Regions from separate parts of the Hydrogenophaga bisanensis genome, predicted to be linked through region 1. Evidence: predicted binding sites of a transcription regulator. Region 1 holds the regulator's gene; the other holds the start of a gene.

Evidence for each region. The regulator FNR, encoded in region 1, switches genes on or off when oxygen is low (the NO sensors DNR and NnrR bind a similar motif). The targets are predictions, from matches to a motif close to TTGATNNNNATCAA.
Region 2: ACFQNJ_RS03965 (bacteriohemerythrin) is a predicted target of FNR. The motif match lies at 1,629-1,642, and genes of this name have one in related genera.

The regions. Positions count from the first base shown of each region.
Region 1 is NZ_JBHTBX010000001.1:180,149-183,535, forward strand. It holds gene hemN (oxygen-independent coproporphyrinogen III oxidase) at 1-286, opposite strand, end outside; gene fnr (fumarate/nitrate reduction transcriptional regulator Fnr) at 467-1,186, shown strand; gene ACFQNJ_RS00895 (hypothetical protein) at 1,230-1,523, opposite strand; gene ACFQNJ_RS00900 (FixH family protein) at 1,602-1,898, opposite strand; gene ccoG (cytochrome c oxidase accessory protein CcoG) at 1,933-3,306, opposite strand.
Region 2 is NZ_JBHTBX010000002.1:266,906-270,292, forward strand. It holds gene ACFQNJ_RS03955 (hypothetical protein) at 1-195, shown strand, start outside; gene ACFQNJ_RS03960 (helix-turn-helix transcriptional regulator) at 241-1,080, shown strand; gene ACFQNJ_RS03965 (bacteriohemerythrin) at 1,096-1,593, opposite strand; gene ACFQNJ_RS03970 (HDOD domain-containing protein) at 1,700-2,842, opposite strand; gene ACFQNJ_RS03975 (helix-turn-helix domain-containing protein) at 2,976-3,387, opposite strand, start outside.

The DNA of each region.
Region 1 (3,387 bases):
GCTCGACCTCGCGGCTGAGATAGCGAAGGTACTCGGCCGCCCGCTCGTGGTGCTTGGTGATCACCTTGTTGCAGGCGCAGTAATAGCACACAGACTCGCAGAACGGAATGTGCACGTAAATCGACAGCGGCAGCGCCATGGACCCGGCCGCACGCTGTTCCAGTGCCTGGATGTAGTCGCTTTCAACAAACGCCTCCACGAACCGATCAGCGGTGGGATAGGAGGTGTAACGGGGACCGGGCACATCGAACCGCTTGAGCAGTTCGTCTGAAATGGCATGACTCACGGAAGATTCTCCAAACTTGTCTGGAACTGTGCACGAACGCATGCCTGCGCCCCTTGATCTTCATCAAGCGCCTGGCGACTACTGGGGAAACCACCGTCATCAAATCCGCGCCAGCACTGTGTTTCTCGACACCCGACAATCCTTTGGGTTAAGCTTGCGCGCGAAATACTCGCAAAAAGCATGGACATCCAAAGCATCAAAGTCGCCTGTTCGAGTTGCAACCTGCGGGAGTTGTGTCTGCCGATGGGCCTCAACGCGGACGAAATCGACAAGCTCGACAGCGTCATCAGCACACGCCGGCGGATCAAACGCGGGACGTCACTGTTCAACACCGGGGACAAATTCACCTCGCTGTACGCGGTCCGTTCAGGGTTCTTCAAGACCTGCATCACCACGGCAGATGGCCGGGATCAGGTGACCGGCTTCCAGATGACGGGCGAGATCATCGGCCTGGATGGCATCGTCAACGATCGGCACTCCTGTGATGCGATCGCGCTGGAGGATGCCGAAGTCTGTGTAATGCCTTTTGATCAGGTGGAGGAACTCTCCCGCGAGTTCACCACGCTCCAGCACCACGTGCACAAGATCATGAGCCGAGAGATCGTCCGCGATCATTCGGTGATGCTGCTGCTGGGCAGCATGCGGGCGGAAGAGCGTCTGGCGGCCTTCCTGCTGAACCTGGTGCAGCGCCTGCACGCGCGCGGGTTCTCCCAGTCGGAACTCATCCTGCGCATGACCCGCGAGGAGATTGGCAGCTATCTGGGCATGAAGCTGGAGACAGTCAGTCGCACCTTCTCCAAGTTCGTGGAGGAAGGCATCATCGAGGTGAAGCAGCGCTACGTGCACATCAAGGACACGGACGCCCTGCGAAAGATTGTCAACCCTCAGCCCTGCCGCTGAGTCGAGGGTTTGCCGAGGCGCAAGCAACGCGCCCCGGTATCAGTCAGTTGCAACCGTTGCGGGCGCAGTCCCTGGGTCGTTCGTCGGGCGGCACGGGACAGCGGTTGACCTCAAACGGGGACATCGCAAGCATGGTGGTGAGTGTGCTGGACGCCATGGCAAACACCCAGAAGACAAAGAACGCCAAGGTGTACACCGCCTGACGGGACATGGCCACCGGCTCGCCGAACCAGTGGAGATCACCCGGGTCGACCACCGCGAACACCAGCATTTCCATCACACCAGCGACCAGAAAAGCTGGCCAGGCAATCCACATCCATCTTTGGGCTTTTCCCATCGTCTGCTCTCCTGACTGACTGGTGAACGGATCCCCGGCATTCATACGGTGTGCGCCCAAGTCTGGGCGCACGAACCGTCACTTGCCCGCAGGCACCACCGGCGACGCGGCGTGGTTGCGCGCCTGATGGGCGGGCTGCATCCGGATGAGCGCCTCTTCCCGCGCCTTGCCTTCCAGATCCTTGGCGGCCGCCAGGTCCCGCTCGTACACGACCTTGTCCAGCACGGGGTCGGGGTTGCGCACCGCCAGGATGACCGTGGCAATGCCCGCCACGACCACCAGCAGCGGACCGCCGACGACCAGCCACATGTGCGGGACACGCCACCACGCGGTCGGCACGGGATGGCGGCTTGACGGAGCAGAATCTGACGACATGACGTGGTCCATGGAGTACCTTGGGAAGATCAGTTTAGCGGGGAACCAGAAACACGGCCTTTTCGACCACCTCGTCCACCGAGTCGCCGGTGGAGCGGATGGTGAACCGGATGGGGTGTGAGCCCGGTGATGCCGCATTCGGCGGAATCTGGACCGCCATGGGAGCGGAGCGAACCTCAGTGGGCAACACCTCCACCTCGGTCTCCGACGCGATGGCAATACCGTCCAGTCCTTCCACCGTGACACGGTAGACCTGCCTCTCCTCGGTGGCATTCATGATCTGGAGACGGAAGACGTTCTCGATGCGGCCGTGCTCGACCATTCGAGCCAGGGATCCGCGATCGCGAATCACGTCCACCTTGAGGGGGGTGCGCAGGAACAGGCTGGTAAATACCGCGATGGTGATGACCGCCAGAATGGTGGTGTACACCAGCACGCGGGGACGGAACGCGTGCCGGATCATCTCCTGGCGAGTCCATCCCTGGGCCATGCCGTTCTGCGTGGAGTATTTGACCAGACCGCGGGGATAGCCCACCTTGTCCATCACCTCATCGCAAACATCGATGCAGGCGCCGCAACCGATGCACTCGTACTGAAGGCCGTTCCGGATATCGATCCCGGTCGGGCACACCTGCACGCACAGCGAACAGTCCACGCAGGAACCCAGTCCAAGCGCCTTGGGATCCGCCTTCTTGGAACGGGCACCTCGCGGCTCGCCGCGCGCCTTGTCGTAGGTCACAATCATCGTGTCCTTGTCGAACATGGCGCTCTGGAATCGCGCATACGGGCACATGTACTTGCACACCTGCTCACGCATCCAGCCGGCATTGCCATAGGTGGCAAAACCGTAGAAAAAGACCCAGAAGGTCTGCCATGGCCCCAGGGACGCGGCCAGGGTCAATGTGGCCAGTTCCCGGATCGGGGTGAAATACCCGACGAAAGTGAAACCGGTCCACAGGGCAAACAACACCCACAGGAGGTGTTTCAGGCCGCGCTTGCCGAACTTGCTGGGCGACAGTGGCGCCTGGTCCAGACGCAGGCGCGCCGAGCGGTCGCCTTCGACCTTTTTCTCGATCCAGAGAAAAATCTCGGTGTAGACGGTTTGCGGGCAGGCGTAGCCGCACCACAACCGCCCCGCCACCGCGGTGAACAGGAACAGGGCCAGCGCGGAGATGACCAGCAGTCCGGTCAGGTAGATGAAGTCCTGGGGATACAGGACCAAGCCGAAAATGAAGAAGCGGCGCGCTTCAAGATCGAAGAGCACCGCCTGGCGGGCATTCCACTCCAGCCAGGGCAGGCCGTAGAAGACCAGCTGCGTGAGCCAGACCGTGGCCCACCGCCACTTGGTGAACAGGCCGAACACGGAACGGGGCTGGATCTTCTTGCGCGAGGCGTACAAGGAGACCATCACCTCGTCATCGGCAGGCACACCGGCGGGCGGTGCGTCTGACGATGCGGAAGCCGTGGGCTGTGGTGTCAACGCAGGGTC
Region 2 (3,387 bases), on a different contig from region 1:
GGGTTGGCCGAGCTGGCCGAGTTGCGTGCGCTGCGGCAGAGCTACTTTGGTCAGGCGGCGGCGCAGCGCCTCTTCGGAAAGGAAGAGCAAGTGGTGCAACGGCTGCTGGAGCTGATGATGGATGATCCGGTGCCGGATGCACCCATGGCCGAAAAGGCCCTGCGTGCGCAAGCGCGCTACGATGAGGAGCGATAGCCATTGCCGTGAAATGCGGGCGACGGTTCGCCGGGAGGCTTCAGCATGGGACGACTCGACGATGGAAGCGACTTCACTGCGCAGCCCATCTGGCTGCCGCCTGGTGCGCGGGGCAGACTCATGGGAGACACGTTCTGTTTTGCCTCCACAGGTCTGATCAGCCGCGCTTGCCGGCATTCGGTCACCCTTGTGCAGGCCCTTGAACCGGACAAGCCATTGAGGGTCGGGACGGCGCAGGGATTGGTTGAGGGACAGCTCATTCTGGTGCCCCCGCAGACCGAGCGCACCTTGAACGCCGAGCACTCGCCGTTTCTGATGGTGGACGTGGAGCCTATTCACATCGACTACCGGGTGCTCGCCGGTGTGAGTGGGCGGGTCGGCACCCTCGATCACCTGGCCTTCGACGCGCTGCGACAGGTGGGTCAGGGGTTCCTGCATGATGGCCTGCACGGGCGCGAGCTGGATCATGCGGTTCGCGAGGCACTGTCACAGCTGACAGGTCACTTTCCGCGGCCACCTGCACTGGATCCCCGGGTGCGCTGGATGATGACGGAGATCCAGAGCGATCCGGGCCGTCCGTTGACCGATCTGGCAGCCGAACTCGATCTGTCGGTGGAGCACGCGTCCCGGCTGTTCTCCAGCCAGGCCGGATTGCCTCTGCGGACGTACTGTCTGTCCAGCAAGATCCGGCTGGCCGCCCGCTACCTGGGAAGGGGGCGTTCGTTGACGGAGGTGGCCCAGATGGCCGGGTTTGCCGACTCCGCGCATTTCGCCAAGGTGTGGACCCGCTGCTATGGGGCGCCACCGTCGGTGTACTTTCCGGTGGACCGGATGCAGGTCGATCATTCGGCGTTGCCCAGGTGGATCCAGCCACCCAGGTACTGAGCGCTCAGCAGGCGTTCAGCTGCAGCTGACGCTGCCGCAACCGCTCATGGTGGCCGGACGCACCTTGCCCGGGTCTGCCAGGGTTTCGGTACGGGAGTCGAAGCCGACATCCTTCATGTGCAAGGCCAGGCCTGCGTCCATGGTGGCGGCATGCTGCGGAAACCACTCCACCAGCGCTTCGGCCAGGCGGTTGATGATGTCGGTGTCACCCTTCTCGAAGTGCTCGACCACCGCATTCATGGTCTCGAGGATGGTGGCGTGGTGGCTCGCGTGGCAGTTGTCCGCCGCAAAGCCGGTGGCCACCATCCAGCGTTCCTCCTGTGCGAAGTGCTCGACCGTGTGGTCGATGAAGCGCTTGTACAGGGCCAGCTGCTCGTGCTCCGGTGTGGCCAGCAGCTCGTTGAGCATCTCCACGAATTCCTCGTGGGTGTCGTCCATGCGGGCATCGCCCGTCTGGAGCTGGGGTGCCCAGGTCAGGCCCTGGGTGGTGTCGGCGGTGGTGGGGTTTTCCATGGCGGCAATTCTGGAGTCGTCGCGGTGCAGAAGGCTTGACCGATGTCAACAGCCATCGATCACCATGCTCCCGGGTCCAGCATGTTACCGCCGACGTTGCCTGCGGTCAGGCGGGCGTCTCGCGCCCCAGCAGCTGGTCCACGGCCGCACCCATTTCCGGGGTGTGCAAGGCCGCGTCCAGTCGCGCCAAGGGCGGCAGGGCCAGGTAGCTGCGCAGGTGGTGGGCATCGTCGGCCTCATCCATCGCGGGCTGGTATTGGTCCAAGGATTCCATTCTGCCGTTGGCCAGGCATTCGCCCAACCTGGCACACAGGTAACCAAGAGCCATCATGGGCGCCCGCTCTGGCCGCGCCTTGGCGGCTGGCGTGACCAGCACCCGCCCGATGCCCGCCACGTCCTCGACCAGCGAGGCGGGCAGGCCCCAGTGCCGCATCATCAGCGCACCGGTCTCCACGGCGCTGATGCCGATCAGTTCCTGTTCCAGGCGCGCCCTGCCCAGGCGGTCGGCGGCCAGCCATTCGGTCAGCCGGCCAGCGGGCAGCATCGAGGCCATGGCCAGCTGGCCGACAAAGCTCAGCACCACCTGGGTGGACAGCGACCCCTGTTCGGACCAGTGCAGGGCCTTGCCCAGACGCACAGCCAGTTCGCTGGCGCAGGCGCTGGCCTTCCAGATGCGGTCAAAGGCCTGTTGCGCCTCGGCCAGCTTGGGCTTGAAGGCCTCGGCCAGCATGTACTGCAGGCAGATGTTGCGCACGCTGTTGATGCCCAGGAAGGTCACGGCCTGCCCCAGGCTGGCCACCGGCTGGCGCAGGCCGTACATCGGGGAGTTGACGGCGGAGAGCACTTTGGCCGCGATGATGGGCTCGGCCATGATGAGCTGACTCAGTTCGGCCGAACCGGCGCGCGCCAGAAAGTCGGGTGACAGCAGTTGCTGCATCGATTGGGGCGGGCGCGGAATGCCCCGGATGGTTTGCAGCAGCTGCTCGCGCCGCTGTTGCGGGAGTGCGGCGTCCGTGATCCACTGGAATGCCGCCAGGGCGGGAGGTATCGGCGCGGCGGGGGGCGGGACCGGCGACGGTGATGCCGTCACGGGGGGCATCTGCGGCGCGCTGCGCTGGATGGGCGCGGCGGCGCCGCTCACGGGGGCGGTTCTTTTGCCGGGCGCCGTTGGGCTGGCCGGGCGCCGGGCGAACCACCAGACGGCGGCCACGGCGAAGACAGCGGCAATCCAGAGCATCAATACAGTCACGGGAGTCCTCCAGGCATGGCCGCGACTTCTGAGGGCGGCACGGTTGTGATGCCTATGGCATCGGCAACGGCCGCCGGATCTTGATTCCGTCCGGCTTGGCCCTGCCGCCGTCTGTCCGAAGCCGGTGCGGTGTTCAGCCCTGTCGGTGGTGCGGGCGTGTGGCCAACGCGTCGGTCAAGTGTTCCACCACCAGCACCGCCTTGGCGAGGGTCTTGCCCGGGTTGCGGATGCTGTGCTGCACATCGGCGGGGTAGCGTGCGCTGTCACCTGCCTTGAGGGTCTGGTCGCTGTCTGCGGCCTGCACGCACAGAACGCCGCTGAGCACCGACAGGTGTTCGCGCGCGCCCGCGTCATGGGCTTCCGAGGCCAGCACACCGCCGGGTTCGACGGTGAGTTCGTACCACTCCACCTGTCCCGCCAGCGCAATCGGGCCCAGGATGCGCAGCGAACATTTTCCGTCGATGCTGGCCGTCACGGGGATCGCATGGGCAGCCACCCGCTCAACCATGGGTGAGGCCTTGGCGGTCTGGCCAGGCGCCAGCAGG